4 regions of the Streptomyces sp. PU-14G genome follow, and region 2 is predicted to be linked to each of the others. Evidence: riboswitches for the same ligand, from Rfam matches in the RefSeq annotation. Region 2 holds a riboswitch; each other region holds the start of a gene.
What was found. Region 2 has a riboswitch for cobalamin ahead of AB8Z75_RS04860 (ribonucleoside-diphosphate reductase subunit alpha). Riboswitches for the same ligand answer to the same signal wherever they lie in the genome.
Positions count from the first base shown of each region.

Region 1: it holds a riboswitch for cobalamin, as region 2 does, so the genes downstream of both, AB8Z75_RS04115 (ABC transporter substrate-binding protein) here and AB8Z75_RS04860 (ribonucleoside-diphosphate reductase subunit alpha) in region 2, are expected to answer to the same signal.
Region 3: it holds a riboswitch for cobalamin, as region 2 does, so the genes downstream of both, AB8Z75_RS09570 (cobalamin biosynthesis protein) here and AB8Z75_RS04860 (ribonucleoside-diphosphate reductase subunit alpha) in region 2, are expected to answer to the same signal.
Region 4: it holds a riboswitch for cobalamin, as region 2 does, so the genes downstream of both, metE (5-methyltetrahydropteroyltriglutamate--homocysteine S-methyltransferase) here and AB8Z75_RS04860 (ribonucleoside-diphosphate reductase subunit alpha) in region 2, are expected to answer to the same signal.

Region 1 is NZ_JASKYT010000018.1:15,458-23,168, reverse strand. It holds gene AB8Z75_RS04135 (FecCD family ABC transporter permease) at 1-697, opposite strand, end outside; gene AB8Z75_RS04130 (ABC transporter substrate-binding protein) at 702-1,766, opposite strand; gene AB8Z75_RS04125 (ABC transporter ATP-binding protein) at 1,763-2,545, opposite strand; gene AB8Z75_RS04120 (FecCD family ABC transporter permease) at 2,563-3,612, opposite strand; gene AB8Z75_RS04115 (ABC transporter substrate-binding protein) at 3,678-4,733, opposite strand; cobalamin riboswitch at 4,800-4,980, opposite strand; gene AB8Z75_RS04110 (hypothetical protein) at 5,452-6,183, opposite strand; gene AB8Z75_RS04105 (germacradienol/geosmin synthase) at 6,353-7,711, shown strand, end outside.
Region 2 is NZ_JASKYT010000023.1:15,626-23,336, reverse strand. It holds gene AB8Z75_RS04875 (tetratricopeptide repeat protein) at 1-902, shown strand, start outside; gene def (peptide deformylase) at 997-1,641, shown strand; gene AB8Z75_RS04865 (ribonucleotide-diphosphate reductase subunit beta) at 1,723-2,745, opposite strand; gene AB8Z75_RS04860 (ribonucleoside-diphosphate reductase subunit alpha) at 2,745-5,213, opposite strand; cobalamin riboswitch at 5,332-5,465, opposite strand; gene AB8Z75_RS04855 (GNAT family N-acetyltransferase) at 5,543-5,986, opposite strand; gene mctP (monocarboxylate uptake permease MctP) at 6,267-7,711, opposite strand, start outside.
Region 3 is NZ_JASKYT010000054.1:13,017-20,727, reverse strand. It holds gene AB8Z75_RS09575 (cobyric acid synthase) at 1-452, opposite strand, end outside; gene AB8Z75_RS09570 (cobalamin biosynthesis protein) at 449-1,582, opposite strand; cobalamin riboswitch at 1,727-1,849, opposite strand; gene AB8Z75_RS09565 (hypothetical protein) at 2,102-2,314, opposite strand; gene AB8Z75_RS09560 (anion permease) at 2,311-3,600, opposite strand; gene AB8Z75_RS09555 (alpha/beta hydrolase family protein) at 3,888-5,045, shown strand; gene AB8Z75_RS09550 (hypothetical protein) at 5,405-6,679, shown strand; gene AB8Z75_RS09545 (ABC-F family ATP-binding cassette domain-containing protein) at 6,894-7,711, shown strand, end outside.
Region 4 is NZ_JASKYT010000052.1:4,900-12,610, reverse strand. It holds gene AB8Z75_RS09285 (1-hydroxy-2-methyl-2-butenyl 4-diphosphate reductase) at 1-29, shown strand, start outside; gene hpnH (adenosyl-hopene transferase HpnH) at 37-1,062, shown strand; gene AB8Z75_RS09275 (aspartate aminotransferase family protein) at 1,188-2,570, shown strand; gene metE (5-methyltetrahydropteroyltriglutamate--homocysteine S-methyltransferase) at 2,635-4,917, opposite strand; cobalamin riboswitch at 5,202-5,352, opposite strand; gene AB8Z75_RS09265 (tyrosine-protein phosphatase) at 5,451-6,245, opposite strand; gene AB8Z75_RS09260 (alpha-ketoglutarate-dependent dioxygenase AlkB) at 6,420-7,085, shown strand; partial or broken gene AB8Z75_RS09255 (NADP oxidoreductase) at 7,205-7,378, opposite strand; gene AB8Z75_RS09250 (DUF1330 domain-containing protein) at 7,365-7,694, opposite strand.

The DNA of each region.
Region 1 (7,711 bases), on a different contig from region 2:
CCAGGCCGAGCGTGGTGGCGCCCTCCTCGCCGGCCAGCAGCAGGTCCAGCGGCCTGGCCAGCGCCAGCAGCAGCACCAGCCCCGCCAGCAGCACGAGCGCGGGCAGCGCCAGGGTGTTCCAGCGGGCCTGTCCGAGCCCGCCCAGGGTCCAGAAGAGGAGGGCGCGCAGGTGTTCCTTCTCCGAGGAGGTCACCAGCACCAGGCTGGTCAGCGCGGAGAGCACGTACTGCACCGCGACCCCGGCCAGCACCAGCCGCCCCGTCGTCATCGTGCCGCCGCGCCGCGCCATGGCGTACACGACCAGCAGCGCCACCATCGCCCCGGCGAACGCGCCCACGGACATCGAGACCGCGCCGATCCCGAACACGACGACGAGCGCGGCGCCCGTCGAGGCGCCGGAGGAGATGCCCAGCAGGTAGGGGTCGGCCACCGGGTTGCGTACCAGTGCCTGCAACACCGCGCCCACCAGGGCGAGTCCGGCGCCCACGACGGCTGCCAGCAGCACCCGGGGCAGCCGCACGTCCAGCACGATCGTGGTGAAGGGGCCCGGGCCTGAGCGGCCCGTCAGCGCCGCCAGCACCTCGCTGACGGGGATGCGCGCCGAGCCGAGGGCCAGTCCGGCGACGGCGCCCGCGAGCAGTACGGCGGTCAGCGCGGCGCACACCAGGGTGCGCCGCAGCGGTGAGGTGCGGGGCACGGGCTCAGGCACCCTTCCGCCGCGGGTGGAGTTGGCGCGCCAGGTCGTCCACCGCGTCGGGGACGCGCGGGCCCAGCACCGCGGAGGAGAGCGGCAGCACCGCGAACCGCTTGTGCTTGATGGCGGGCACGTCGGCCAGCGCCGGGTCCCGCAGCAGCCGCTTCTTCTTCTGCGCGAGGGTCGTCCCGCCGTAGTCGTAGATCACCACGACGTCCGGCTTACGCTGCACGACCTTCTCCCAGGAGACGTCGGCGAAGGGCTTGTCGACGTCCGCGAAGACGTTGCGGGCGCCGGCCCGGCGCAGGATCTCGTTGCCGATGCCGGCGCCGCCCGCGGTGAACGCCGAGCCCTCGCCGCTGTCGTAGACGAAGGCCCGCGTCTTCTCGGTGCCCTCCAGCCGCTTCGCGGTGGCGGCCAACTGCTCGTCCTGCGCTTCGATGAGGGCCTCGCCGCGCTCGGGCACGCCGAAGACGCGGGCCACCTGGCGGATCTCCCTGTGGAGGGTCGCGATGTCCGCGTGCTCGGTGCACGACTCCAGGTTGAGGCGCGTGGGGACGCCGCCCTCTTCGAGCGCCGTACGGTCGCGGCCCTCCGTCTTGTCGAAGGCGCTGGCGTAACCGCCGTAGACGAAGTCGGGGTTGGCGGCCAGCAGCACCTCCTTGGAGGGGTACTTGCCGGCCAGCACCTCCACGTCGTTGTACGCCTTGCGGTAGCGGGGGAGGATCTCGTCGTCCAGGTAGGCGGTGCCGGCCATCCTGTCCTGCAGGCCGAGGGCGAGCAGGATCTCGGTGACGTGCTGGTTCATGGTCACGGCCCGCTCCGGCGGCGCCGTGAAGGTCGTCTTCACGCCGCAGTTGGTGACCGTGTAAGGGAACCCCGCGGGAGAGCCCTTGCCCGTGGCGCCGCCGGCACGGGTGCCGCTCCCGCACGCGGCCAGCGGTATCAGCAGCAGCGCGGTGAGCAGTACGCGCGCCGCGCGTCCCGCACCGGCCCGCCTGGTCGCGGCACATGCCGCGCCCACCCGCCTGGTCGCGGCGCGTGCCGCACCCACCCGCCTGGTCCGGATCATGAGGCCTCCTCGGCTGTCTGCCCAGGTTCCGTCTCGTCCTCGGGCAGGAACCGCACCGAGGGCCGCCCGCCCGGGCCTTCGGCGGTCACCACCGAGCGCACCCCGTACACCCGGGCGACCAGTTCCTGGGTCAGCACCCGGCCCGGCGGCCCCGCCGCCACCGCCCGCCCCTGGCGCAGCACCACCAGGTGGTCGCAGAACATCGCCGCCAGGTTCAGATCGTGCAGCGCGACCACACTGGTGACCGGGCTGCGGGCGACGAGGGCCAGCAGCTCCAACTGGTGCCGCACGTCCAGGTGGTTGGTAGGCTCGTCCAGCAGGAGTTCGCTCGGCCGCTGGGCCAGCGCGCGGGCGATCTGCACCCGCTGCCGCTCGCCGCCCGAGAGGCTGTGCCAGGGCTGGTCGAGCCGGTCGGTCAGCCGGGTGTGCTCGACCGCTTCCCGTACGGCCGCCTCGTCCTCGGCCCCGGGCCCCGCCCAGGCGCCGCGGTGCGGGATACGGCCCAGCCGCACGACGTCCTCGACGGTCAGCTCGACACCGGTCTCGGCGTGCTGCTCGACCACCGCCACCCGCCGTGCCACGGCCCGGCGGCCCACCTCGCGCAGCGGCCTGCCGTCGAGGGTGACCACTCCCGAGGCGGTGGCCCTGATGCCGGCCAGCAGCCGCAGCAGCGTCGACTTGCCCGACCCGTTGGGGCCCAGCAGCCCCACCGTCTGGCCGGGACGCGGATCCAGGCTCACCCCGTCGACGACGAGCCGCCCGCCGGCCCGCCACGTCACGTTCCGCGCGCTCAGACTCACAGGCCCGCCCCCGCTGTGCCGTGGGCGCTCCGGCCGCGCCGCCCCCGGTGCAGGATGAGCACGAACGCCGGCACGCCCAGCAGCGAGGTCGCCACCCCGACGGGCAGCTCGCGCGGGGCCAGCAGGGTGCGCGCCGCGGTGTCCACCCACACCAGGAACAGGGCGCCCAGCAGCGCGGTGACGGGCAGCAGCCGCCGGTGCGCGGGCCCGGTCAGGGCGCGCGCCGCGTGCGGCAGCACCAGCCCGACGAAGCCGATGGCGCCGGCCGAACTGACCAGGACGGCCGTCAGCAGTGCCGTCACCAGCAGCAGCGCCAGCCGCATCCGCCGCACCCGCACGCCCAGCGCCGCCGCCGCCTCGGGCCCGAAGGCGAAGGCGTCCAGCGCGTGGGCCCGCGCCAGGCACACCGCCAGGGCGAGCGCCAGCGCCCCGGCGCCCACCGCGACCTCCACCCAGCTCGCGGAACCGAGCGAGCCCAGCAGCCAGAACAGCACACCGCGGGTCTGCTCGGCGTCGGCGGAGAGGAAGACGATCAGTGAGGTCAGCGCCGAGAAGAGCTGCATGGCGGCGATGCCCGACAGGAGCACGCGGTCCGTCGTACCGCCCGAGGTGTGCGCGAGCAGCAGCACCAGCGCGAAGGAGAGCGCGGCGCCGACGAAGGCACCCGCCGACAGGGAGAGCGCGCCGCCGCCCACGCCGAGGACGACCACGCTCACCGCGCCGGTGGAGGCGCCGGAGGAGACGCCCAGCACGAACGGGTCGGCGAGCGGGTTGCGCAGCAGCGACTGGAGCACCGCACCGCACAGCCCGAGACCGGCACCGCACACGGCGGCCAGCAGCGCGCGGGGCAGCCGCAGTTCCCACACGATGCCCTCGCGGATCGGGCTCAGCCCGGCGTCCGCCCCGCCCAGTCGCTCGACGACGACGCGCCACACGTCGGCCACGCCGATCCCCGCCTGCCCGACGGTGATGACCAGCGCGACCGACAGCGCACAGACCGCCGCCCCGAGGGCGCACACGAGGGCGGTGCCCCGCCCGCTGCGCAGCGCGAGCGTCCACCGCCGGGAGCGCCGCGCACCCGGCGCGGCCGACCGCGGGATTGGCCCTGCGGTCACTTCGCGGGCTCCGTGAGGTGGAGGTTCCGCAGACCGCGTGCGACCTTCTCCACCCCTTCGACGGTGCGGATCGAGGGGTTCATCGCCGCGCCGGGCAGCAGGACGTACCGCTTGTGGCGCACCGCCGTCATGTGGCGGGTGACCGGGTCGGACTCCAGCTTCTCGATCTTCGCCTTCGCCGTCTCGGCGGTCTGGTTCTTGCGGGTCAGGTCGCCCAGGACGATGACGTCCGGATCGCGGTCGGCCACGGTCTCCCAGCCGACCTGCGGCCACTCGTTGTGGGTGCCGGCGAAGGCGTTCTCGGCCCCGACCGCCCGCGTGATGACGCCGGGCGCCCCGCAGCAGCCGGCCACGTACGGGGACTCGGAGTTGGCGAACCAGTACAGGACGGAGGTGCCGTGCGCGTCCACGCCCTCGGTGGCCTTCGTCATCCTGGCCCGGAGCTCGGCGACCAGCTTCTCGCCGCGCTCCTCGACACCGAACGCCTTCGCCAGGTCGCGGACCTCGCCGTAGACCGTGTCCATGGTCAGCGGCTCGCGGCGCGCTCCGTCGCCGTTCGTCCCGGACTTCTTGGCGCAGTCGGCGGGGGAGAGGTAGGTGGGCACGCCCAGGTCGGTGAACTTCCCGCGCGGGGCGACGCCGCCCTTGTCGAGGGTGGCGGCGAACGAGGCGGTCACCAGGTCGGGCTCGCCGGCGAGCACCTTCTCCATGGCCGGGTAGCCGTCGGCCAGCCGCTCCACCTTCGCGTTCTCCTTCTCCAGCCCCTTCATCACCGGGTCGGTCCAGGTGCCGGTGCCCGCCATGCGGTCCGCGAGGCCGAGGGCCAGCAGGATCTCGGTCGATCCCTGGTCGAGCGAGACGGCACGCCGCGGGCGGTGCTCCAGGGTGACCTCGTGCCCGCAGTTGTGCAGCGTGCGCGGATAGCCCGCTTCGGCCTTGCCCGAGGCGGCCCCCGGCGAGGGCGTCGTCCCGCAGCCCGTGACGGCCGGCAGGAGGGTGAGGGCGAGGGCGAGAACCGCGGCCCGCAGGGCCCCACGGCGCGTTCGGCGCATGGCCAGCTGTGTCCTTCTCCGTCATAAGGCTCAGTCGCGGAGCCCGGCGTGCCACCGCCTCCGAGGTCCCGGAGTGCGGGTGCCAGCAGGTTTTCGGACTCGGGACTGTCGGAGTGTGCGCCTTCCCAGGGACCGCGCCCCAGTGGCCTCGTGCACACCCCAGTCCCACACCGCTGCGCGTCAGCTCCGGATTCGCACCGGATTCCCTGACCCGTTCAAGGGTTTGACTGGCGGCTGCAACGTACCACGCGGCCAGCGGGGCGGAGTAAGGGGGCGTTAGGGGGCGCTAGGGGGGAAAGGAGGAGAAGTGGCAAAAGGGACCCCGGGGCTTTGCCCGGCCCCGGGGTCCTGGGTGCCGTTCGTTCGCACGTCCCCAGCGGTTGATGGGCGGATCGTTCGGCGATGTCCTCGCGTGGAGCCACTCCACCACGGCCGCACGAAGAACGGCCGGCCGGGTTCGAACCGGCGTCTCGAGGTCGTCACCGCCCCGGTTGCCGGACGATGAACGGCGATGCTGAGCGTGGAGCGAGAGGTTGAGACTGACCGGGGCCTGACTGTGGCAGTGCCGCCGGGGGTTCACACATCAGCTTCAGTTTCAGCTTTGCGCTCCTGGCGCACCCCGGGCGGCAAGAGTCTGAATCTTTGCCCGGGGAGTCGGTGGGTGTCGGTGCGCGCTCGGCGCACCGACGCGGTCAGGAGAAGTGCTCGGGAGAAGTGCTCAGGAGAAGAGGTAGCCGAAGACGGCGTCTCCGACGCGCTGGTCGGTCACCTCCGTGGCGTTGGCCTCCTCGCGGGCGAACTTCACCGCGGCGGAGAGCTTCTCCAGCCGCTCCAGCAGCTCGTTGACGCGCCGCGCGGGAAGGGCGCCGGAGTACTTGACCGTCGTCCAGTACCCGACGGGGATGTCCTCGTAGTAGACCTCGACCTGGGCCGGGTGCTTCTCGGTGGCCTCCGCCTTGACGTGGTTGCGCGGCACCTTCTTGGTGCGGACCGTACGGACCTGCTCGGTCTTCCACCAGTCCGTGGACGGGTCCTGCTCCCAGGCCTCCGCGCCGTCCAGCACGGGCAGCCTGCGCAGGAAGGTGCCCAGTTCACCGAGCTGCTTCTCCAGGAACAGCAGGTAGGAGACCGGCACCTCGGCGAGCACGGTGCGCCCGTCGACGACGATGTCCGCGCGGGCCGTGAGGTTCGACCAGTCCTTCGTCGCCGTCACGTCGAACAGCCGCGTGAGGATCTTCGCCGTTTCCTTCAGCACATCCTCGGCCTTGACCTGCACCCGCGTCGACTCCGGCGGAAGCTGCTCGCCCTCTTCGTCCTTGGGCTGGTACGTACGCGAGATACCGGCGAGCATCTGCGGCTTTCCCAGCCCGTGCTGCGCCTGCGCCAGGTCCTGGGCCACCTTGGACTTGACGCCCTTCTCGACTGCGATGATCTGATTCAGCTTCGCCACGTTCGTGAACCTAACAGCCCAACCTCCGTGCTCACCACGGGTTTTGTTCGACAGCCTCGTCACGGCACTGTCCGCGCCGTGTCCCACGTCCGGGTGAAAAAGGATGTTCATCGCTTCGCCCCGGGTAGGCCAAGTCCGCCAGCCACTCGCGTACCTGGGGGACCGGACGTTGTCGCAACCCTTCGAACTGCCCGACTTCTACGTGCCGTACCCGGCCCGCCTCAACCCGCACCTCGAAGCGGCACGGGCCCACACCCGCGAGTGGGCGGCGCGGCAGGGGATGCTGGAGGGCTCCGGGGTATGGGACACCGCGGACCTGGAAGCGCACGACTACGCGCTGCTGTGCGCCTACACGCACCCCGACGCGAGCGAGGACGACCTGGCGCTGGTCACCGACTGGTACGTGTGGGTCTTCTTCTTCGACGACCACTTCCTGGAGATGTTCAAGCGCACTCAGGACCGCGCGGGCGGCAAGGCGTATCTGGACAGGCTCCCGCTGTTCATGCCGCTGGACGGCACCGCGGCGGTGCCCGAGCCCACCAACCCGGTCGAGGCCGGGCTGGCCGACCTGTGGGCCCGCACCGTGCCGTCGATGTCCCGTGACTGGCGCGCCCGGTTCGCCGTGAGCACCGAGAACCTGCTCAACGAGTCGCTGTGGGAGCTGTCCAACATCAACATCGGCCGGGTGCCGAACCCGGTCGAGTACATCGAGATGCGCCGCAAGGTCGGCGGCGCCCCCTGGTCGGCCGGGCTCGTGGAGTTCGCCGCGCACGCCGAGGTGCCCGCCGCCGTCGCCGGCTCCCGCCCCCTGTGCGTGCTGCGCGACACGTTCTCCGACGCCGTCCACCTGCGCAACGACCTGTTCTCCTACGAGCGCGAGATCGGGGACGAGGGCGAGCTGTCCAACGGCGTCCTCGTGCTGGAGACGTTCCTGGACTGCACCACCCAGGAGTCGGCCGAGGCGGTCAACGACCTGCTGACCTCCCGTCTCCAGCAGTTCGAGCACACCGCACTGACCGAACTGCCCGCGCTCTGCGCCGACAAGGGCCTCGACCCGGCGGACCAGGCCGCCGTCGCCGCGTACGTCAAGGGACTCCAGGACTGGCAGTCCGGCGGCCACGAGTGGCACATGCGCTCCAGCCGCTACATGAACGGCGGGGCGGCCACCGCCGGGGACACGGGCCCGGCAGCCGCCCGCCTGCCGTTCCTCCCCGCGGGGCTGGGCACCTCGGCGACGGACATCCTCGCCGGCATCGCGCGTACCGCCCCGCAGCGCGTCCGCTCCTTCACCCACGTCCCGCACGAGCGCACGGGCCCCTCGGTGCTGCCCGCCTTCGAGATGCCCTTCACGCCCCAGCTCAGCCCCCACCTGGACGGGGCCCGCGAGCGGGTCGTCACCTGGGCCCGCGCGATGGGGCTGCTGGACCCGCAGCCGGACGTGCCGGGGGGCCGGGTGTGGGACGAGGAGCTGATCCGCGACAACGACCTGCCGCTGTGCGCCGCCGGTATCCACCCCGACGCCACCCGG
Region 2 (7,711 bases):
GTGCCCTGCTCACCCGCGCCGCCGACCTGGAGCCGTGGCTCTCGGAGTCCTGGTTCAACCTGGCGCTGCTGCACAAGTTTCGGCACGACTGGGAGCAGGCCCGCACGGCCGGGCTGCGCGCCGTCGCGCTGCTGGACCGGGAGGCCGGTGCGCCCGACTGGTGGAACGTCGGCATCGCGGCCACCGCCCTCCAGGACTGGCCGCTGGCCCGCCGCGCCTGGCAGGCGTACGGGCTGGACGTGCCAGGGCAGGGACCGAGTGGCGCCGGCGCGATCGACGAGCCTTCCGGCATGCGACTGGGCAGCGCAGCCGTGCGGCTCTCGCCCGAAGGCGAGGCCGAGGTCGTGTGGGGCCGCCGTATCGACCCGGCCAGGCTGGAGGTGCAGAGCATTCCGCTGCCCTCGTCCGGGCGCCGCTGGGGCGAGGTCGTCCTGCACGACGGCGTTCCGCACGGTGAGCGCTCCACCGCGGCCGGCCCTTCCTACCCCGTCTTCGACGAGATCGAACTGTGGGCGCCCTCGCCCGTGCCCACCTGGGTCGTGCTGCTGGAAGCCGCCACGGAGAGCGACCGCGACGCGCTGGAGCGGCTGGCGGCCGACGCGGGTTTCGCCGCCGAGGACTGGTCGTCCTCGGTGCGGCTGCTGTGCCGTGCCTGCTCGGAGAGCGCGATGCCCGCCGACGAGGGCGACGGCACCACCCACCTCGATCCGCACGACCACAGCTCGCCCGGACATCCGGGTCCGCTGGGGCACATGACGCAGGGTGGCCCCGGCGAGCTGTGGGTGCCCGAGCGGGAGTGCGGGCTGGCCGCTCCCGCTGCCCTGGTGCGCGGTCTGCTGGACGGCTGGGTCGCCGACAGCCCGGACACCCGTGAATGGCGGGATCTCGAGGAGGTCTGCTGAGCGCCTGTCGACCGCCCCGTACTCTGGGGGGCGAGCATTCGCGGTGCTCACCGGATCTCAGTCCCCGCAGGGTCGCAGGAAGGCGTACGACGGCATGGCGCAGCAGCAGGAAACCACGGCCGGGTCGGCCGATGTCGCCGAGGGCGGGTTCGTCGACGACGTGACGGACGCGGCGGCCCGGGAGGAGGCCCACACGGCGCGCGGCACCGCGCGCCCCCTGACGGTGGTGGGCAACCCCGTGCTGCACCGGGAGTGCGCGGAAGTGACCGAGTTCGGCGACGAGCTCGCCGCGCTCGTCGACGACATGTTCGCCAGCCAGCGCGCGGCCGAGGGCGTGGGGATCGCCGCCAACCAGATCGGCGTCGACGCGAAGGTCTTCGTCTACGACTGCTACGACGACGAGGGCGTACGCCACGTCGGGGTGGTGTGCAACCCGGTGCTCGACGAGCTGCCGGCCGAGCGGCGCGTGCTGGACGACGGCAACGAGGGCTGCCTGTCCGTTCCCGGCGCCTACCACCCGCTCGCCCGCCCCGACTACGCCGTGGTGCGCGGCCAGGACGCCGAGGGGAAGCCGATCACCGTCGAGGGCACGGGATACTTCGCGCGCTGCCTTCAGCACGAGACCGATCACCTGCACGGGTACCTGTACATCGACCGGCTCTCCAAGCGTGAGCGCAAGGACGTGCTGCGGCAGATGGCCGAGAGCACCCCGCGCTACGAGACCGTTCCGAACGCGTAGCCGGGTACCGGGTGGGGCCTGGGCCACCTGGCCCCACCCGGCGACTGTGGGTGCGCTCCCGGCTTTGGGGAAGCGGGCGGCTCAGAAGTCGTCGTCGAGGGAGACGGATCCCTCCACGGCGACCTGGTAGGCGGACGCCCGCCGTTCGAAGAAGTTGGTGAGCTCCTGGACGTTCTGGAGTTCCATGAACGAGAACGGGTTGGCGGCTCCGTAGCGTTCGGTGAAGCCGAGGCGGCGCAGCCGCTGGTCCGCGACGGCCTGGAGGTACTCGCGCATGGAGGCGGTGTTCATCCCGGGCAGCCCCTCCCCGCACAGGTCCCGCGCGAACTGGAGCTCCGCCTCGACGGCCTCGTCCAGCATGGCCACCACCTGCTTCTCCAGCTCGTCGTCAAAGAGGTCGGGCTCCTCCTGGCGCACGGTGTCCACGACGTCGAAGGCGAAGGACATGTGCATGGACTCGTCGCGGAAGACCCAGTTGGTGCCGGTGGCCAGGCCGTGCAGCAGGCCGCGGGAGCGGAACCAGTAGACGTAGGCGAACGCGCCGTAGAAGAACAGCCCTTCGATGCAGGCGGCGAAGCAGATCAGGTTGAGCAGGAAGCGGCGGCGGTCGTCCCGCGAGGAGAGCTGGTCGATGTTCTCGACGCTGTCCATCCACCGGAAGCAGAACTCGGCCTTCTCGCGGATGGAGGGGATGTTCTCCACGGCGGCGAACGCCTGGACGCGTTCGTCGTGGTCGGGCAGGTAGGTGTCGAGCAGCGTCAGGTAGAACTGGACGTGGACGGCTTCCTCGAACAGCTGCCGGGACAGATACAGCCGCGCCTCGGGTGAGTTGATGTGCTTGTAGAGGGTGAGCACGAGGTTGTTGGCGACGATGGAGTCGCCGGTCGCGAAGAACGCCACCAGGCGGCTGATCATGTGCTGTTCGCCGGGCGAGAGTTTGGCCAGGTCGGCGACGTCGGAGTGCAGGTCGACCTCTTCGACGGTCCAGGTGTTCTTGATGGCGTCGCGGTAGCGCTCGTAGAAGTGCGGGTAGCGCATGGGGCGCAGGGTCAACTCGAAGCCCGGGTCGAGCAGGCGGGGCGTGGTGTCGGCTGGTGTCGTCATTACTGGCAGGCCTCGCAGGACTCGGGGTTTTCCAGGGAGCAGGCGACGGCTTCGTCGGCCGCCGCGGGGGTGGGCGCGGGCACGGGGACGGCGGCCCCGGCTGCCTGCGCGATGCGGGTCGCGGGGCGCGAGCGCAGGTAGTACGTCGTCTTGATGCCGCTCTTCCACGCGTACGCGTACATGGAGCTGAGTTTTCCGATGGTGGGGGAGGACAGGAACAGGTTCAGCGACTGGCTCTGGTCCAGGTAGGGGGTGCGGGCCGCGGCCATGTCGATGAGGGCGCGCTGGGGGATCTCCCACGCGGTGCGGTAGAGCGCGCGCACCCGCTCCGGCACCCAGTCCAGGTCCTGGACCGAGCCGTTCGCCTGGCGCAGTGCCTCGCGGGCCCGCGCGTCCCACAGCCCGTGCCGCTTGAGCTCCTCCACCAGGTACGCGTTCACCTGAAGGAACTCTCCGCTGAGGGTCTCGCGTTTGAAGAGGTTGGAGACCTGCGGCTCGATGCACTCGTACACGCCGGCGATGGAGGCGATGGTCGCGGTCGGTGCGATGGCCAGCAGCAGGGAGTTGCGCATCCCGGTGCGGGCGAGGCGTGCGCGCAGGGCGCTCCACCGCTCGGGCCAGGCGTGGCCCTCGCGCGCTTCGGGGTAGTGGTCCGGGTGGAGGGTGCCGCGTGCGGTGCGGGTCAGCTCCCAGTCGGGCAGCGGCCCGTGGCGCTCGGCCAGTTCGGCGGAGGTCTCGTAGGCGGCGAGCATGATCCGTTCGGCGATCCTGGTGGACAGCTCGCGGGCCTCCGCCGAGTCGAACGGCAGCCCGAGCCGGAAGAAGACGTCCTGGAGCCCCATCACGCCCAGACCGACGGGCCGCCAGCGGGAGTTGGATCCTGCGGCCTGCTCGGTCGGGTAGTAGTTGACGTCCACCACGCGGTCGAGGAACGTGACCGCTGTACGGACGGTGGCGTCCAGCCGCTTCCAGTCCATCCGCCGGTCCTCGCCCAGGTGGGCGGCGAGGTTGACGGAGCCCAGGTTGCACACGGCGGTCTGGTCGTCGTCGGTGACTTCCAGGATCTCCGTGCACAGGTTCGAGGAGTGCACGACGCGGCCCGGCGTACCGGTCTGGTTGGCGGTGCGGTTGGAGGTGTCCTTGAAGGTCATCCAGCCGTTGCCGGTCTGCGCGAGGGTGCGCATCATCGCGCCGTACAGCTGCCGCGCGGGCAGTCGTTTGAGGGCGCGCCCGTCGGCCTCCGCCGCGCGGTAGGCGGCGTCGAACTCCTCGCCCCACAGGTCGGTCAGCTCGGGCACGTCGGAGGGGGAGAAGAGCGACCAGTCCTCGTCCGCCTCGACGCGGCGCATGAACGCGTCGGGTACCCAGTGCGCGAGGTTGAGGTTGTGGGTGCGGCGCGCGTCCTCACCGGTGTTGTCGCGCAACTCGAGGAACTCCTCGATGTCCGCGTGCCAGGTCTCCAGGTAGACGCACGCGGCTCCCTTGCGCCGGCCGCCCTGGTTGACCGCGGCGACCGAGGCGTCGAGGGTCCGCAGAAACGGCACGATCCCGTTCGAGTGCCCGTTGGTGCCGCGGATCAGCGCGCCCCGCGAGCGGATGCGGGAGAAGGGCAGGCCGATGCCGCCCGCGTGCTTGGAGAGCCTGGCCACCTGGTGGTAGCGCTCGTAGAGCGAGTCCAGTTCGTCCTTGGGGGAGTCCAGCAGGTAGCAGGAGGACATCTGGGGGTGGCGGGTGCCGGCGTTGAAGAGTGTGGGGGAGGAGGGCAGGTAGGCGAGGGAGCACAGCAGCCGGTAGAAGGTGCCGACCTCGGCGAGCGCCGCTGCCGTCTCGTCCGCCGCCAGCCCGCAGGCCACGCGCAGGAAGAAGTGCTGCGGGGTCTCGATCGCGCGCCGGGTGGTGGGGTGGCGCAGCAGGTAGCGGGAGTGGACGGTGCGCAGCCCGAAGTAGCCGAACCGGTCGTCGGCGCCGTCCGCGAGCGCCTCGTCGACCAGCGCGTCGAGGTGTGCGGCGTGCGCGGTGACGAAGGCGTGCGTCCGGTCCGCGAGCAGTCCCTGGGCGTGGCCGAGCGCGACCGAGGCGGAGAAGGAGGTGACGCCCTCTGCCCCGGTCTCGTCCCGGATGGCGCGCGTGAGCAGCCGGGCGGCCAGCCGCGAGTACGCCGGCTCCTCGCCGATCAGGCCCGCGGCGGCTTCGATGGCCAGGTCCCGCAGGTCGGCCGCGGTCGCGGAGGGGGCCCTTCCGCGCAGCGCCGCAGCGAGCACGGGGGCCGGGTCCGCGCCGGTCAGGTCCGCGGTCAGGGCGGCGAGGGTGTCACGCAGCGCGGCGGCGGGGCGGTCGTGCGCGTCGGGTCCGGGAGCGGTTCCGTACTGGCCGTCGGTTCCGTACTGGCCGGTTGGCTCGCCGGCGGGCCGCTCCCGCCCGGCCGGCTGCTCCTGGCTGGGTGACGGGGCGGTGGGGGCGATGGTCACGCGGTGCTCTCCCTCGCTGCTCGCTGCTCGTGCTCGTGGCAGGGCAGGGCGCGGGGAGCGCGCACGCCGTCGGGCATGCCGCACTCCGTCCGCCGGCCCAGTCCACGAGACCCGGACGTTCCTCGATGCCGCCGCCTGCAGGTGATCGGACTCGCGGGCAGCTTCGTTCTGCTCCGCACACCGTTGCGGGACAGTCCCGGGTTCGCACCGGGTTCCCCTGCGTCAGTGGCGACGGCCGTGAGGGAGCATACATGTTGTGGCCGCTCGGGTGTGACCCCCCATATCTTGTGTCATGCGCACCGGGAGAGGGCGTGCTCACCGCAGGCGGGTCACAGCACCAGGGCGTAGGTCCACAGGCTCATTCCCTCGATCGGGGACCAGTCGCGCCCGGGCGTGCGGGTGAAACCGAGCCGCTCGTAGAGCCGGTGCGCCGCGGCCATGCGCGGATGGGTGGACAGCACCAGCCCGCGCAGGCCCAGCGCGCGGGCCCGCTCCCCGCACGCGGTCACCAGCGCCTCGCCCACCCCGCGCCCCCGCGCGCTCTGTGCCACGGCGAGCATCCGGAACTCGCCCTCGCCCTCGCCTGCGATCTCCGCGTAGCGCCCGCGGGTTCCGACGAAGGTGACCGAACCCAGCAGCGTGCCCGTACCGTCCTCGGCGATCAGCAGTTCCGCGTGGGCGGCGCGGCTCGCGGCGTCGCGCAGTGTCGTCAGGTACGGGTCGTCCTCGCCGAAGTCCAGCAGCCCCCCGTCGAGGTAGGCCCGTGCGATCAACTCTCCGGCCCGCGCGTACTCCTCGGGCCGGGCCGTCCTGACCGTGACGCCGGCCGGCCCTCTCGTGGCGCCGGCCTCCCCGGCCGTCGCGCTGGCCGCCTCGGCCGCGGTGGTCGCCTTGGCTGCGCTGGTCGCCTTGGCTGCGGTGGTCGCCTCGGCCGCGGTGTCGGCTGTGCTCGTCGTGAAGTCCATGGCCGCCATCATGCGCCGACACGCCGACGCTCGTCCCGGAATGTGTCCGGGACGGGCGTCGGTCGTCGGTCGTCGGTGTCGGTCGGGGTCAGTTGGCCGCGCCGGCCTCCACCCTGGGGCCCTCACCCTCCCCTTCGCCGGAGCGGTCCTCGCCGGCGCGGCCCGCGGCGCTGTCGCCCGCCTGTGCCGCGCCGTCGCCGGCGGCGGGGGCGTCGGCCGTGTAGTCCTCGGGACGGGTCTCGTCGACGCCGTCGGGGGCCCGCAGCGCCCGCAGCACGACCGTGCCGACGACGGTCACGGCCACGTTCAGCACGAACGCCGTGACACCGATGTAGCCGGTCTCCCCGATGCCGGGGATCACGTCGTTGCTGCCGCCGAAGTGCTCCTGTGTCGGGCTCGCGACGCCGTACGCGGCGAGCGTGCCGTAGACCATGCCGACGGCCCAGCCCGCCAGCAGCGCCCAGCGGTGGAACCAGCGGGTGAACAGGCCGCCGACCAGCGCGGGGAACGTCTGCAGGATCCAGATGCCGCCCAGCAGCTGGAAGTTGATGGCCACGGTCTTGTCCATGCCGAGGACGAAGACGAGGGCACCGACCTTCACCAGCAGGGAGACCAGTTTGGAGACCTTGGTCTCCTGTGCGGCGGTGGCGTTCGGCTTGAGGAAATCCTTGTAGATGTTGCGGGTGAACAGGTTGGCCGCCGCGATGGACATGATGGCGGCGGGCACCAGCGCGCCGATACCGATGGCGGCGAAGGCGACCCCGGTGAACCAGTCGGGGAACATGTCCTCGAAAAGCTGCGGAATGGCCAGCTGGCCGTTGTCCACCTTGGTGCCCGCGGCGATCGCCATGAAGCCGAGCAGCGCGAGGAAACCGAGCATCAGCGAGTACAGCGGCAGAATCGTGGTGTTGCGCCGGATCACGTTGCGGTTCTTGCCGGAAAGCGTCGCGGTGATCGAGTGCGGATACATGAACAGCGCGAGCGCGGAGCCGATCGCGAGCGTGGCGTACGCCCACTGGGCCTTCTCGCCGCTGGCCAGTTCCCCGCGCGGTTTTCCGGTCGCCGGATTCTCCTGCGCCAGCGCGTCACCGGCCTTGGCGAAGATGTCGTCGAAGCCGCCGAGTTTGATGGGGATGTAGATGATGGCGACGGCGATGACGATATAGATGAGCGCGTCTTTGACGAAGGCGATGAGCGCGGGGGCGCGCAGCCCGGAGGAGTAGGTGTAGGCGGCCAGCACCCCGAAGGCGATGAGCAGCGGCAGGTCCTTGATGAACCAGTTGGTGGATTCCGAACCGCCGACGCCCATCACGTCCAGCACCGCCTGGATGCCCACCAGCTGGAGCGCGATGTAGGGCATCGTCGCCAGAATGCCGGTCAGCGCGACGGCGAGCGAGAGCCCCTTCGAGCCGAACCTGCCGCGCACGAAGTCGGAGGTCGTCACGTACCCGTGCCGGTGCGAGACGGACCACAGGCGGGGCAGGAAGGTGAAGATCAGCGGGTAGACGAGAATGGTGTACGGCACCGCGAAGA
Region 3 (7,711 bases), on a different contig from region 2:
CCGGCGCCCTCGCAGATGACCGCGTCATGGGTACGCCGCAGCTCCTCCAGGCAGCCCGCCACCGTCTCCAGCAGCTCCTCGCGCCGTCCGAACCGCACGCCCTGGGCTCCGCCGGTGTGCCGGCCGAAGTAGCCCTGTGCGGACATCTCGCCCACCGGCTTGCCCAGCAGCACGACCTGGCTGGTGCGGTCACCGCCCGGCTTCAGCAGCACCGGGTTCATCAGCGCGCTCGGCTCCGTGCGGGCCGCCGCCGCCTGCATGGCCTGCGCCCGGCCGATCTCGGCACCGTCGAGGGTGACGTAGGAGTTCAGCGACATGTTCTGCGCCTTGAACGGCGCCACGCGCAGCCCCTTGCGGACCAGCCAGCGGCAGATGCCCGCCGTCACCACGCTCTTGCCGGCGTCCGAGGTCGTCCCCGCGACCAGCAGTCCGCCCGCGCCGCCCCCGCTCACCGTGCGCCTCCCGCGCTCCCGGCACCCCGAGGGCGCCGCCTCGTCCCACTCGCCGCACCCCGCGCGGCACCGGCCGCGCAGCAGACCGCCAGCGCCAGGACGCCGACGCGCCGCGACAACCGCACCGCGCGCTCGATGTCCGCCGTCCGCACCTGGCGGCCGGACTCGCCCAGGACCGGACGGTGCTCGACGCGTCCGCCGTAGGAGAGCGTCCCGCCGAGCCGCACACCGAGGGCCCCGGCGAACGACGCCTCGACCGGGCCCGCGTTGGGGCTCGGATGCCGGTGCGCGTCCGCCCGCCACGCCCGTACGGCGCCGCGCGGGTCCGGCCCGGCCACGGCGGCCAGTACGGCGGTCAGCCGCGCCCCGGGCCACCCCGCCGCGTCGTCCAGCCGGGCGGCGGCCCAGCCGAACCTGCGGTGGCGCGGCGAGCGGTGACCGACCATCGCGTCCAGTGTGTTGACCGCCCGGAAGCCGAGCATCCCCGGCACGCCCGCCAGCGCGCCCCACACCAGGGCGCCGACCACGGCGTCCGAGGTGTTCTCCGCGACGGACTCGACCACCGCGCGCGCCACGCCCTGTGCGTCGAGCCCCTGCGGGTCGCGCCCGCACAGCGCGGGCAGCCGCGCGCGGGCCAGCGCCAGGTCCCCGGCCTCCAGCGCGGCGGCCACGGCGCGCGCCTCCCGCGTCAGGGACGTACCACCGAGGACCGCCCAGGTGGCCGCGGCCGTCACCGCGGCGGCGCCCTTGCCGGCCGCGTCGCGCTCTGCGGCGGCGTTACGCCTTGCGACCGCGTCGCGTGCTGCCACCGCGCTGCGCCCCGCGACCGCGCTGGGTCCGAAGTTCGCGCCCGGGTCCGCGGCCTGGCTGTGTCGTGCGGTTCCGCTGCGCGCCGCGCTCTTGCCCGCGGTGGCCTCGACGGCCGCGCTCACGGCACGTCCCATCGCGACCGCGCCGCCCGTGCACAGGGCCACGTACAGCGCCCCCACGCCGCGGTGATCGCGCCACATCCGTCGCTCCAGCGCGCCTGCGACCCGGCCGAAGGCGGCGACAGGGTGGCCGCGCCGCGGGTCCCCGAGCAGCGCGTCCGCGACGAATCCGGCGACGGCGCCGCCGGTCTGGACGCCCACGGTCCGCTTCACGCGACGGGCCCGGCGCACACATCCACGACGACGGGAAACGAAGCCCCGCAGGGGGCGGATACGGCAGCGCAGCCACGCATGGCGGTGTCCTCACTCAGGGTCCTCGCCCTGGCTCGACTCGACCGGCGGCGAGAGTCTCCTGGCTCCCGGATCCGCGCCACCCCGCCTTCCAGCCCGCATGGGCCGTGGCATCGCTGGGATGGTGCTCCCCGGTGACAGTGGCGGGACCGCGCCGGATTCGCACCGGCTTCCTCTCCATGCCGCCGTTTGGGCACCGGCAGTCCACCACGCCCGACTGACCCCGTCAACTCGCCCTTGACCTGCGACGGGGGAGTGTGTGATCCCCCACGCCCACCGCGTCGGCCCACCCCGCTGCCGGGGCAGCCGCGCCCGACGACGAGCGCCCCCGGGGTCTCTGGTTCCCGGGGGCGCTCGTCGTCGGGCGGTGTGCCGAAGGGCCGTGCCGAGGGGCCGTGCCGAGGGTTTCGGGCAGGCCTGGGCGGGGGGTTACGCCGCGATCAGGTAGATGCCGTACGCCACCGCCGCCAGGCACAGCGCATAGCAGGCGTACGCGCCGGTGCGGGCGAGCGCGGAGGAGCTGGTGGCGCCGGCGCGCGGGGAGTTGGTGACGATGCCGAGGGTGAAGACGCCGACGAGTCCGACGGTCGCCAGCAGGCTGACGCCGAAGACCTGGCCGAGGGCGGCCCAGTCGATGTTCATGCGGTCACTCTTTCTGGCTCGAGGCCCTGTCCGAGGGGCTCAGGAGATGCTGCCCGCGGKGGCGGGGCGGCTCGGGGCGGGGGAGGGGAGACGGCGCGGACGGCGGTGGTGAGCACCCCCGCGGGCTCCGGCTCCGGCTCCGGCTCCGTTGACGGCGCCGGCATGGCGGTCTCCGTCGCGGGCTCCACCTCGTTGACGTTGGTGTGGTCCACCGGAGTGCGCCGGGAGCGGACCCAGATGGCGCCGCAGATCGCCAGCGTGAGGACGGCGACCGTCGCCACGCCCCAGTCGCCCTGCTCGGCCAGCAGCGCGGCGCCCGCCGCGACCAGTCCCGCGGCCGGGAGGGTGAGCGCCCAGCCGACGACCATGCGGCCCGCCGTCCCCCAGCGGACCACGCCGCCCTTGCGGCCCAGTCCCGAACCCATCACGGCGCCGGAGCACACGTGGGTGGTGGAGAGGGAGAAGCCGATGTGCGAGGAGGCCAGGATGGTGGCCGCCGCGCTCGTCTGGGCGGCGAAGCCCTGCGGCGGCTGGATGTCGGTGATGCCCTTGCCCATGGTGCGGATGATGCGCCAGCCGCCCAGGTAGGTGCCCAGCGCGATGGCCAGGCCCGCCGAGGCGATGACCCACACGGGCGGGTTCGCGCCGGGGGCCAGGGCGCCGCCGGTGACCAGCGCGAGGGTGATGACACCCATGGTCTTCTGCGCGTCGTTGGTGCCGTGCGCGAGGGAGACCAGCGCGGCGGAGGTGATCTGCCCGGCGCGGTAGCCCTTGGCGGTCTGCCCCTCGTCGGCGTTGCGGGCGACGCGGTAGGTCACCCGGGTGGCGCAGACGGAGGCGATGCCGGCCACCAGCGGGGCGGCGAGCGCGGGGATGAGCACCTTCATGACGACGACGTCGCCGTTGACCGCGCCCGTGCCGACCGCGGCGACCGTCGCGCCGAGCAGGCCGCCCATCAGGGCGTGGGAGGAGCTGGAGGGGAGTCCGGCGAGCCAGGTCAGCAGGTTCCAGATGATCGCGCCCACCAGCCCGGCGAAGATCACTTCAGGCTTGATGCCGGAACCTTCGTCGATGATTCCCGAGGAGATGGTCTTGGCCACCTCGACGGACAGGAACGCGCCGAGGAGGTTGAGGACCGCGGACATCGCCACCGCCGCGCGGGGAGCCAGCGCCCCGGTGGAGATGGTGGTGGCCATGGCGTTGGCCGTGTCGTGGAAGCCGTTCGTGAAGTCGAACACCAAGGCCGTGACGATCACGATCCCGATGAGAAGCGTGATGTGTTCCATTCACCAGGCACAATCAGTTCGAGGGGCAGTCACGCCGTGAACGTAAGGACGGCGAATGAACGGAAGGTGAACTGGGGCGGGCGTCGAGGTGTCACCCCCTGACGACAATTGTGTGTTCCAGGTCACACCGTGTTCGCGTGGGTCGGTCAGCGCAACGCGACACCCCGGCCACGGCATCGGCGGCACCGACCGCACCCTCTCTGGCACGCGGCGTTACCCCGCACAGACGTCACTCTCCCGGCCTGTCCCGCTGGTTTGACCCGGCCCCTCGCGTCAACCTGGAGAGAATGCGTCTGCGAACCGCGGCACTGGCCGCGACCACCGTGCTCGGCACCGGCGCGGCCGCTCTGGCGGCCGGACGGTACGCCGCCGATGTCGCGCTGCGCCCCGTGCGCGCCCGCGGCGACGCCGCCGTCAGACCCACCGCCGGGTTCGAGGGCACCCGGCTGACCGTACAGTCGCACGACGACGGCCGGATCGCCGTCACCCGCTCACTGGCCGCCGGGCTCCCGGGAATCTACGGCCTGACCGGCCGTGGCGCCCACGCCGTCGTCGGTCCCGTCATGGAGGACGAGACGGCCGCGCGCTCCAGGCCGCACACGGTGGTCCGCGAGCTGCGGCGCGTCAGCCGCGGACGGCTCAGCACCGGCGCGACCGTCCGCCTCACCCCGCAGGTGCACGTGGGCGACCCCGGGGAGGCGCTGGGCCTGGAGTACACCGACGTGCAGATCCCGGGCGAGCTCGGGCAACTGCCCGCCTGGTTCGTCCCCGGCGCCCGCGGCACCTGGGTCATCACCGTGCACGGACTCGGCGCCACCCGCGAGCACCCCATGACGCTGTTCCCCTTCTACGTGAGCCGGCGGATGCCGGTGCTCGGCATCGGCTACCGCGGCGACCCCGGGGCGCCGCCCTGTCCCGACGGCATCGGCCACCTGGGCAACTCCGAATGGCGGGACCTGGACGCGGCGATCCGCTACGCCGTCGAGCACGGGGCCGGGCGGGTCGTCCTGCACGGCTGGTCCAGCGGGGCCACGATGGCGCTGCACGCTGCCGCGCACTCCCCGCTGCGCGACCGTGTCGCCGGGCTCGTCCTGGACTCGCCCGTCCTGGACTGGCAGTACACCGTCCGCGCGCTGGCGTCCTCGCACGGCGCCCCCAGGGCGCTGCTGCCGCTCGTCGTGCGGGCCGTCCAGGGCCGGGCCGGGCTGCCCGAGGACCGGGAAGCGCCACTGGTGGACCCCGCCAAGCTGACCGTGCCCACACTCCTGCTGCACGGCCCCGCCGACACCGTCGCCCCCTGGGAGAGCTCCCGCGCCCTCGCGGCCCGCCGCGAGCGGCTCGTCTCCCTGCACCGCGTCCCGTACGCCCCGCACGCGGCGATGTGGAACGCCGACCCGCACGGGTACGAGGAGAAGCTGCGCCGCTTCCTGACCCCCTTCATGTGAGCGCACCCCGCCGGCTCCCCACGAGTGCACCGCGCCGGCTCCCCAGGAGCGCATCGCGCCCGGTCGGAGGGCCCGCCTGAGACCGCGAGCGCGCCCCGCCCGGCCGGAGGTCCGCCTGAGACGGTGTCACGCTGAGGCCCCCTCACCGGGTCGTCGTGTGCTCCAAGATGGCGCCGGACGACCGGATATGGCACCCCAGGTTTGGGTTTCCCGGGAACAGCGTGAAGACTGCTCCTGTGACGACGTCCCGTACTCCGCGAGACAACCGGCTCCGCCTCGTCCCCCGACAGCCCGTCGCAGCCGCCCGGCGCACGGTGACGACCAGGCGCGCCGCCCGGACGCCCCGGCCTCCGGACGGCATGCTCCCCCGCGACCAGCTCGCCCGGCACGCCCGGGCCTCCCTCGCAGGCGCCGTCCGCGTCGCCCACTGGGCCGCCGGCGCCGGTACGTCCCCGCACGCGGACGACGGACTCCACCGGGCCGCCGACGAGCTGTCCATGACCGCCGGGCAGGTGCGCGCCCACTGGGGGAGGGCGAAGCTGGCCGGGCTGATCGAACTGCACGGGGACACCGCGCGCGCCGGCTGGCGGCTGCGCGCCTGGGACCGGGACGACAGCGCGGTACTGCGCGGCTGGGTCGCCCTCTTCGACGCCTGGTCGCTGGCCCACCCCGCGCCGCTGCCGCACGAACAGACGCTGGTGGCGGAGGTCGTCGAGGCGGTGCCCCAGTTCCTGTCCGTCATGCACCTGTCCGGCGGGCCCGTCACCTTCGCGCTCCTGCACGACCTGCTGGGGCGGCGCATCGCCGAGCTGCGGGCCGAACGGGACGCCGGCGGGCACGCGGCGAGCCGCGCCGACGTCGGCGTCGCACTGGCGGGCCTGCTCGACTGGGCGCTCGACGGCCTCTCCGCCGTCGGCGCCCTCACCCGCTGTGCCGACGAGGAGCCGGGCGGGGAGTCCGTACTCCGCGAGGGCTCGGCCGTCCTCACCCCGCTGGGGACCTGGGCGGTGTGGACCAAGCTGGAGCAGATCTGCGTCGCGGCCCAGAGCCCGGCGGGCAACATCGAGCAGTCCGCCGAGGAGATGCTCCGCGGCTGCGCCCGGATGACCCCTGGCCCCGCGCGCGACGAGTACCGCGCCTGGCTGGCGGCACGCCCCACCTCGCACGCCGTCACCGAACTGCTGGAGGCCGCGCGCGGCGAGGACGCCCTGATCAGAGGGCTGGCCTTCGAGGCGCTGCGGGTGGTGGGCGCACCGGCCGAGGAGGCCGTGCAGGAGGTCGCGGACGAGCCCACGCTGCGCCCGTACGCGCTGCTGTGGCTGGCCGAGCAGGCCGGTACCGACCCGGAGGACCTGGCGGGCGGCGCACCCGGCGTGCTCACCCGCGAGGAGGCGACCTGGCTGTGGGTGGACACCGCCGCCGCCGTCACCGACCACGGTGAGGAACAGCTGCTGGTCGACCACCTGGGCACCGCCGTACAGGGCTCGGTCCCCGGGCTGCTGGAGGAGGTGCGGGCCACGGGCCATCCGCGCACCGTGCAGGTCCTCGTCGCCCTGGCCGCCGCGCATCCCGACCCCGCCCTCGCCAAGGCCGTACGCCGCGCCGCCTTCCAGGTGCACACCGGCGGGGAGTGAGCCGCCCGCTCCGCATCGCGCCGGACTGCTCCCGGGCCGCACCGCGACCACGTCCGGTTCGCACCGGGAGGGGTGGCCGGCCCGGAAAAGGGTTTGCGCTCCGCCGGTAGACTGGGCTCATGCCTCATCTCCTCGTGCATTAGGCGTGCGTACGCCGTCTCCGCTTTCGCACCGATCCGTACGCACGTCCCTCAGTCCTGCCTTGGAGTAACCAGTGATCACCGCCACCGGTCTTGAGCTGCGCGCCGGCGCCCGTGTCCTCATCGAGTCGGCCACCTTCCGCGTCGCCAAGGGCGACCGCATCGGCCTGATGGGCCGCAACGGCGCGGGCAAGACCACTCTCACCAAGTGCCTGGCGGGCGAGGGCACCCCCGCCGCCGGGAGCGTCACCTCGACCGGCGAGGTCGGCTACCTCCCGCAGGACCCGCGCACCGGCGACCTCGACGTGCTGGCGCGTGACCGCATCCTGTCCGCCCGCGGTCTCGACCAGGTGATCCGCAAGATGCAGGAGAACGAGCAGCGCATCGCCACGGGACAGGGCGCCACCCGCGAGAAGGCGATGAAGAAGTACGAGCGTCTGGAGACGGAGTTCCTCACCAAGGGCGGCTACGCGGCCGAGGCGGAGGCCGCCACGATCGCCGCGAGTCTCGGCCTGCCGGACCGGGTGCTGGGCCAGCCGCTGCACACGCTCTCCGGCGGTCAGCGGCGCCGCGTCGAGCTGGCCCGCATCCTCTTCTCCGACGCCGACGTGCTGCTGCTCGACGAGCCGACCAACCACCTGGACGCGGACTCGATCGTCTGGCTGCGCGACTTCCTCAAGACCTACCGCGGCGGCCTCATCGTCATCTCCCACGACGTCGACCTCATGGAGACGGTGGTCAACAAGGTCTTCTACCTGGACGCCAACCGCTCGTGCATCGACATCTACAACATGGGCTGGAAGCAGTACCTCACTCAGCGTGAGGACGACGAGAAGCGGCGGCGCCGGGAGCGGGCGAACGCGGAGAAGAAGGCCTCGGCCCTCAACTCCCA
Region 4 (7,711 bases), on a different contig from region 2:
ACCGATCCCTGCTGCTCCCCTGGAGGTGAGCCAGAAATGGCCATGCCGCTTCGCCAGACAGTCCGTATCGGGACGTATCTGTTCCAGCAGAAGCTGCGCAAGCGTGAGAAATTCCCCCTGATCGTGGAGCTCGAACCGCTCTTCGCGTGCAATCTCAAGTGCGAGGGCTGCGGAAAGATCCAGCACCCCGCCGGGGTGCTCAAGCAGCGCATGCCGGTGGCACAGGCGGTCGGGGCCGTCCTGGAGTCCGGGGCCCCGATGGTCTCCATCGCGGGCGGCGAGCCGCTGATGCACCCCCAGATCGGGGAGATCGTGCGACAGTTGGTGGCCAAGCGCAAATACGTCTTCCTTTGCACCAATGCCATGCTGCTGCGCAAGAAGATGGACCAGTTCAAGCCCTCGCCCTATTTCGCGTTCGCCGTGCACATCGACGGGCTGCGTGAGCGGCACGACGAATCCGTCGCCAAGGAAGGCGTCTTCGACGAGGCGGTCGAGGCGATGAAGGAGGCCAAGCGGCGCGGCTTCCGCGTCACCACCAACTCCACCTTCTTCAACACGGACACGCCGCAGACCATCATCGACGTCCTGAACTTCCTCAATGACGAGATCCAGGTGGACGAGATGATGATCTCGCCCGCCTACGCCTACGAGAAGGCGCCAGACCAGGAGCACTTCCTGGGTGTCGAGCAGACCAGGGAGCTGTTCAAGAAGGCGTTCGCCGGGGGGAACAGGGCCCGCTGGCGGCTCAACCACAGCCCCCTCTTCCTCGACTTCCTGGAGGGCAAGGCCGACTTCGACTGCACCGCCTGGGCCATCCCCAACTACTCCCTCTTCGGCTGGCAGCGCCCCTGCTACCTGATGAGCGACGGCTACGTGCCCACCTACCGCGAGCTGGTCGAGGAGACCGACTGGGACAAGTACGGCCGCGGCAAGGACCCGCGCTGCGCCAACTGCATGGCGCACTGCGGCTACGAACCGACCGCCGTGCTGGCCACCATGGGCTCTCTCAAGGAGTCGCTGCGCGCGGCCCGCGAGACGGCCGCACCGAGTGGCTCGCGCTAGCGCCGGGCCGCCGCCGCACGCCACACGGAACCACCGGAGTACTGTCTCGTTTGAGCAGGGGGGCCCACCATGTCCTTGCTGGAGTCCATCGACGGCGCGGCGCGCACGGGTGAGGGGAGCGTGGCGTGAGCGACTTCGACCTGGCGAAACTGCTGGCCGAGCGCGGAGCCGAGCGCTACGACCTGCACGCCCGCCACCTCAACCACCAGTTGCCGCGCATGCTGCACACCCTGGGGTTCGACAAGGTCTACGAGCGGGCCGAGGGCGCCTACTTCTACGACGCCGAGGGCAACGACTACCTCGACATGCTCGCCGGGTTCGGCGTCATGGGCCTGGGCCGCCACCACCCCGTCGTACGGCAGGCGCTGCACGACGTGCTCGACGCGCAGCTCGCCGACCTCACCAGGTTCGACTGCCAGCCGCTGCCCGGGCTGCTGGCCGAGAGGCTGCTGTCGTACGCCCCGGGTCTCGACCGGGTCTTCTTCGGCAACAGCGGCACCGAGGCCGTCGAGACCGCGCTCAAGTTCGCCCGGTACGCCACCGGCAGGCCCCGGGTGCTGTACTGCGCGCACGCCTTCCACGGCCTGACGACCGGCTCGCTGTCGGTCAACGGGGAGGACGGCTTCCGCGACGGGTTCGCTCCGCTGCTGCCGGACACCCCCGTGCCGCTGGGCGACCTGGAGGCGCTGGAGCGCCAGCTACGCAAGAAGGACGTGGCGGCGCTGGTGGTCGAGCCCGTCCAGGGCAAGGGCGTGCACGCCGCACCGCCCGGATACCTGCGCGCCGCCCGCGAGCTGCTGCACAGGCACGGGGCGCTGCTGATCGCGGACGAGGTGCAGACCGGGCTGGGCCGCACCGGCGACTTCTTCGCCTACCAGCACGAGGACGGTGTCGATCCCGACCTGGTGTGCGTGGCCAAGTCGCTGTCCGGCGGGTACGTGCCCGTCGGGGCGACCCTCGGCAAGGAGTGGATCTTCAAGAAGGTCTACTCGTCCATGGACCGGGTGCTGGTCCACTCCGCGAGCTTCGGGTCCAACGCCCAGGCCATGGCGGCCGGGCTGGCCACCCTGGCCGTCATGGACGACGAGCGGCTCACCGAGAACGCCCGCCGCACCGGCGAGGAGCTGCGCACCCGGCTCGCCGCGCTCGTCGACCGGTACGAGCTGCTGCACGAGGTGCGCGGTCGCGGGCTGATGATCGGCATCGAGTTCGGCAAGCCGAGGTCGATGGGGCTGCGCAGCCGCTGGACGATGCTCCAGACCGCGCGCAAGGGCCTGTTCGCACAGATGGTCGTGGCACCGCTGCTGCACAGGCACCGCATCCTCACCCAGGTCTCCGGCGATCACCTGGAGGTCATCAAGCTGATCCCGCCGCTGGTGGTGGGCGAGGCGGAGGTGGACCGTTTCGTGACCGCCTTCACGCAGGTCATGGACGACGCGCACAGCGGCGGCAGCTTCATGTGGGACTTCGGGCGCACCCTGATCAAGCAGGCGCTGGCGACCCGCTGACTCCGCTGACCCGCGGGCCGCGCCGCCACCGCCCGGTGGCGGCACGGCCCGCGGACTCGGCCGCTCACGGCCTTCCGGGCAGCTCCCCGCGTACCGTCCGCGCCGCCGCGGTCAGGTGCGCGAGCGAGGCGCGCACCTCGGGCCAGCCCCGCGTCTTGAGCCCGCAGTCGGGGTTGACCCACAGCCGGTCCGCAGGCAGCGCCGTCAGCCCCTTGCGCAACAGCGCCGCGACCTCGTCCGCGCTCGGGACGCGCGGCGCGTGGATGTCGTACACGCCGGGGCCCGCCTCGCGGGGGTAGCGGTGCGCGGCCAGCTCGTCGGCGACCTGCATCCGCGAGCGCGCGGCCTCCAGGCTGATCACGTCGGCGTCGAGGTCGTCGATGGCCTGGAGGATGTCGCCGAACTCGGCGTAGCACATGTGGGTGTGGATCTGGGTGTCCGTACGCACCCCGCTGGTGGTGAGGCGGAACGCCTCGGTGGCCCACGCGAGATAGGCGGGCCTGTCGGCGGCGCGCAGCGGCAGCGTCTCGCGCAGCGCGGGCTCGTCGACCTGGATGACGGCCGTTCCCGCGGCCTCCAGCTCGCACACCTCGTCGCGCAGCGCGAGCGCCACCTGGCGGGCGGTCTCGGCAGCGGGCTGGTCGTCGCGGACGAAGGACCAGGCGAGCATCGTCACCGGGCCCGTCAGCATCCCCTTGACCGGGCGGGTGGTGAGGGACTGCGCGTACTGGGTCCAGCGCACCGTCATCGGCTGCGGGCGCGAGACGTCACCCGCGCAGATGGGGGGACGCACGTAGCGGGTGCCGTAGGACTGGACCCAGCCGTGCCGGGTGGCCAGGTAGCCGGTCAGCCGCTCGGCGAAGTACTGCACCATGTCGCCCCGTTCGGGCTCGCCGTGCACCAGCACGTCCAGTCCGGCCTCCTCCTGGAAGGAGACCACCTCGCGGATCTCCGCCGCGATGCGCTGTTCGTACGCCGCCTCGTCGAGGCATCCGGCGCGCAGGTCGGCGCGGGCGGCGCGCAGCTCGCCGGTCTGCGGGAAGCTGCCGATGGTGGTGGTCGGCAGCGGCGGGAGGCCCAGCCGGGTACGCTGCGCCGCCGTGCGCCGGGCGTACGGCTCCGAGCGTCGGGCGTCGGCCTCGGTGACGGCCGCCGTGCGGGCGCGTACCGCCGCGTCGCGGGTGAGCGGCGAGGCGGCGCGCGAGGCCAGGTCGGCACGGTTGGCGGCGAGTTCGCCGCCGATGGCGCCCGTGCCCTGGGACAGCCCGCGCGCCAGGGTGGCGGCCTCGGCGGTCTTCTGCGCCGCGAACGCCAGCCAGCGGGCGACCTGCGGGTCGAGGTCGCGCTCCGCCCTCGCGTCCAGCGGGACGTGCAGCAGCGAGCAGGACGGGGCCACGTCCACGCGGTCGGCCAGCCCCAGCAGCGTGCCCAGGGTGGTCATGGACCGCGCGTAGTCGTTGATCCACACGTTGCGTCCGTCGATGACGCCCGCCACCAGCCGCTTGCCCGGCAGCCCGCCGGCCGCCGCGAGCGCGTCGAGGTTGGCGGCGGCGGGCCCTGTGAAGTCGAGCGCCAGCCCCTCCACGGGGGCCTTGGCCAGCACGGGCAGCGCTTCCCCGAGCCGGTCGAAGTAGGAGGCGACCAGCAGCCGCGGCCGGTCGGCGAGCCCGCCCAGTCCCCGGTAGGCGCGGGCCGCAGCCGCCAGCTGTTCGGGGGTGCGGTCGGGCACCAGCGCCGGCTCGTCCAGCTGCACCCACTGTGCCCCCGCGGCGCGCAGGTCCGCCAGCACCTCCGCGTAGACGGGCAGCAGCTGCTCCAGCAGGGTCAGCGGCTCGAAGTCCTCGGGCGCGCCGGGTGCGGGCTTGGCCAGCAGCAGATAGGTAACGGGACCCACCAGGACAGGACGGGCCTCCACGCCCAGGGCAAGGGCCTCCTTCAGCTCGCGGGTCTGCTTGCCCGAGTCGGCGCGGAAGACGGTGCCGGGGCCGAGCTCGGGCACCAGGTAGTGGTAGTTGGTGTCGAACCACTTGGTCATCTCCAGTGGCGCGGCGTCCTGCGTACCGCGGGCCATGGCGAAGTAGCCGTCCAGCGGATCGGCCTCGACCGCGGCGCGGTGCCTCTCGGGGACGGCGCCGACCATGACCGTGGTGTCCAGTACGTGGTCGTAGTACGAGAAGTCGCCGGTGGGCAGCTCGGCCAGCCCGGCCTCGGCCATCGCCCGCCAGTTGGCGCGGCGCAGCCCGGCCGCCGTGGTGTGGAGGGCCTCGGCGGTGACGCGGCCCTTCCAGTAGCCCTCGACGGCCTTCTTCAGTTCGCGGCCTGGGCCCTGGCGGGGGTAGCCGTGCACGGTGGCGTGGGCCGTGCGGGGCTGGGGTGTGGTGTCCGTGGTGCCTGTGGTGTCCTGGGGGACCGCTGAAGCGTTCGCACCTGTCGCTGTCACGCAACTCTCCTTCGCGAGGTGACCGAAGCGCTCCCGGGACCGGGACGACGGCGCGAAGGGGCGCGGCGCGGACGGGACCCGCGTCGGCGTCCGTCCTGCGGGGGCGTCTCGTGCCGCCCGCGTGCTCCGCTCTCCGACCCGCCCTCGAGGTCTCCGGGAGAACCGCACGCGTGCGCGTGCGGGCAGCGGGCAGGTCTTCGGACTCGCGGGCACGCCTGCCGGTCTCCCGGCGGGCACCTACCGGCCGTCGCTTCCCGGACCGTTCCATCCAGTGCGTATGACGGCTCTCGTTCCCACTCACCGCTGCGGGGCAGTCCCGGATTCCCACCGGGTTCCCTCTTACGACGCCTCCCGCCTGGCGGACGGGGCGAACCATCTGCGCGGCCAGCCTAGCGGCTCGGCGAACAGGTGTCTGCGGGGCCCGGCGCGTACGCTCCCGCTTAGGACTCCAGCAGCCGGGACCTGAGACGGGTGCGGGTGCCGTCGGTGAGACCGAGCCCCTTGGCCAGGTAGGTCTCCACGTCGCCCCAGGTCTCGTCGATGGCGGTGAAGGCCGCGTGCAGGTACGCGGCGCGGGCGTCGAACAGGGGCGCCAGCAGTTCCAGCACCTCCGCCGACATTCCGGCCCTCGACTTGCCGCTGCGGTGCACCTTGTACCGCCGGTGCGGATCGTTGGACAGCAGGTAGTCGGCCTCGATCGCGCCGCGGTCGACGCCGAGCGCCAGCAGCGTGATCGCCACCGACAGTCCCGCGCGGTCCTTGCCGGCGGCGCAGTGCATCAGCGCGGGCACGCTGTCCTCGGCGAGCGCGTGCAGGATCCTGCTGTGCTCGGCCGTCCGCGAGGTGATCATGGTGCGGTAGGAGGTCGTCATCCGCTCGGCGCCCAGCCCGTTGCCGAGGATCGTCTGGAGCTGGTCGAGCTCGCCGTCCCGCACCATCTTCCAGAACTCCGCGCCGTCGGCCGGGTCAGAGAGCGGGATGTTGACGTTGCGCACGCCCGGCAGCACCACATCGGGGCCGTCGAGCTTCCGGTCGGCGTCGTTGCGGAAGTCGAAGACCGTGTGCAGTGCCAGCCCGCCGAGGAAGGCGGCGTCCTCGGGTGTCGCGTGCGCCAGGTGTCCGCTGCGGAAGAGCACCCCGCGCCGTACCCGCTGCCCGTCCACCGTGGGCAGCCCTCCGACGTCCCGGAAGTTCCGTACCCCGGCCAGCACCTTTTCGGCGGACTCCTGCGTCACGAGTGCGCTCCCTAGTGTGTAAGACGACCGTCCGTTCGACCATACGACATGGATGCCTGAGGCCATCAGTTCCGGCGGGCGTGACCCCTGCGACAGGTCTCCTCGCGGGCTGCCCGTGCCGTGAGTGCCATGAGCGCCCCGCACCCGTGCTGTGAGTCCCCGTACGCTCGCACTGTGAGCGAGGAGCTGTTTCCGCGTCCGCCCGCCGAGGTGGCGCCCGGTGCCGTGCACCTGCCGGGGTGGCTGGACGCCGGGGCGCAGGGGGAGCTGCTGGCGGCCTGCCGGCGCTGGGCACTGCCGCCCGCCGGGCTGCGGACGGTGCGGATGCCCGGCGGTGGCGAGATGTCGGTGCGCCAGCTGAGCCTGGGGCGGCACTGGTATCCGTACGGTTACGCGGACACCGTCGTGGACGGCGACGGGGAGCGGGTGAAGGCCTTCCCCACGTGGCTGGGGGAGTGGGCGCGCCGCGCGGTGGGCGATGCGGCGGCGGTGGCCGGCGAGGGCGCGTACGGGGAGGGACCCTGCGCCGCCCCGTACGACATCGCGCTCGTCAACTTCTACGGGGCTGACGCGAGGATGGGCATGCATCGGGACAGCGACGAGCGCTCCGACGCGCCCGTGGTGTCCTTCAGCCTCGGTGACGCCTGCGTCTTCCGCTTCGGGAACACCGCGGGGCGGGGCCGTCCGTGGCAGGACGTGCGGCTGCACAGCGGGGACGCCTTCGTCTTCGGCGGACCCGCGCGCCTGGCCTACCACGGAGTGCCGCGCACCGAACCCGACACCGGACCGCCCGCGTTGGGGCTGCGCGGGCGGGTCAACGTCACCGTGCGGGCCTACTGAGCCGGTGCGGGACCGGCCTCGGAGAACAGCGGAACAGCGGCGCAGCGGAACAGCGGCGCAGCGGTTAGCCCTAAGAACTCCTGACGGAAAGCCCTCGTGTCACCTTTCGTTTCCTGGTGGCTCGGGCCAGCCGCGTAGGCCGGCGGAGGTGCGACTGCTTGCGCATCCGCTCCCTCGCCGACCCACAGGGCGATGAACAGCGCGGCGGTCGCTTCCAGGAGTCCCGCACGCTCGAGACCGCCGCCGGCCACGGGTTCACAGCCCACGTCCTGTACCAACTCACGTACACGCGCGGGTGTGTTGTCCCGGGAGCGAGAAACCCTCGGGCACCGTCCCCTCAACGAACAGCATCCCCACATCAACCTTGCCCTCACGTATCGCTCGGGCGCGCCGGTACTCCGGGGAGTCGTACCACTCCCGGACCCGGTCCATGTCGGGAAACTCGATGACCATGAACCGGGTGGAATGCCAGACGCCTTCGACGGGCTCGGGTGTGGGGCCCGCGACCAGGTATCGGCCGCCGTAGCTGAGGAGGGACTCCTGGGCCACGGGTGCGTAGGCCAGGCCGGCCTCCTCATCGAGCATACCGACGTTGACGTAAGCAGGCATGAGATCCCCGTCCTCAG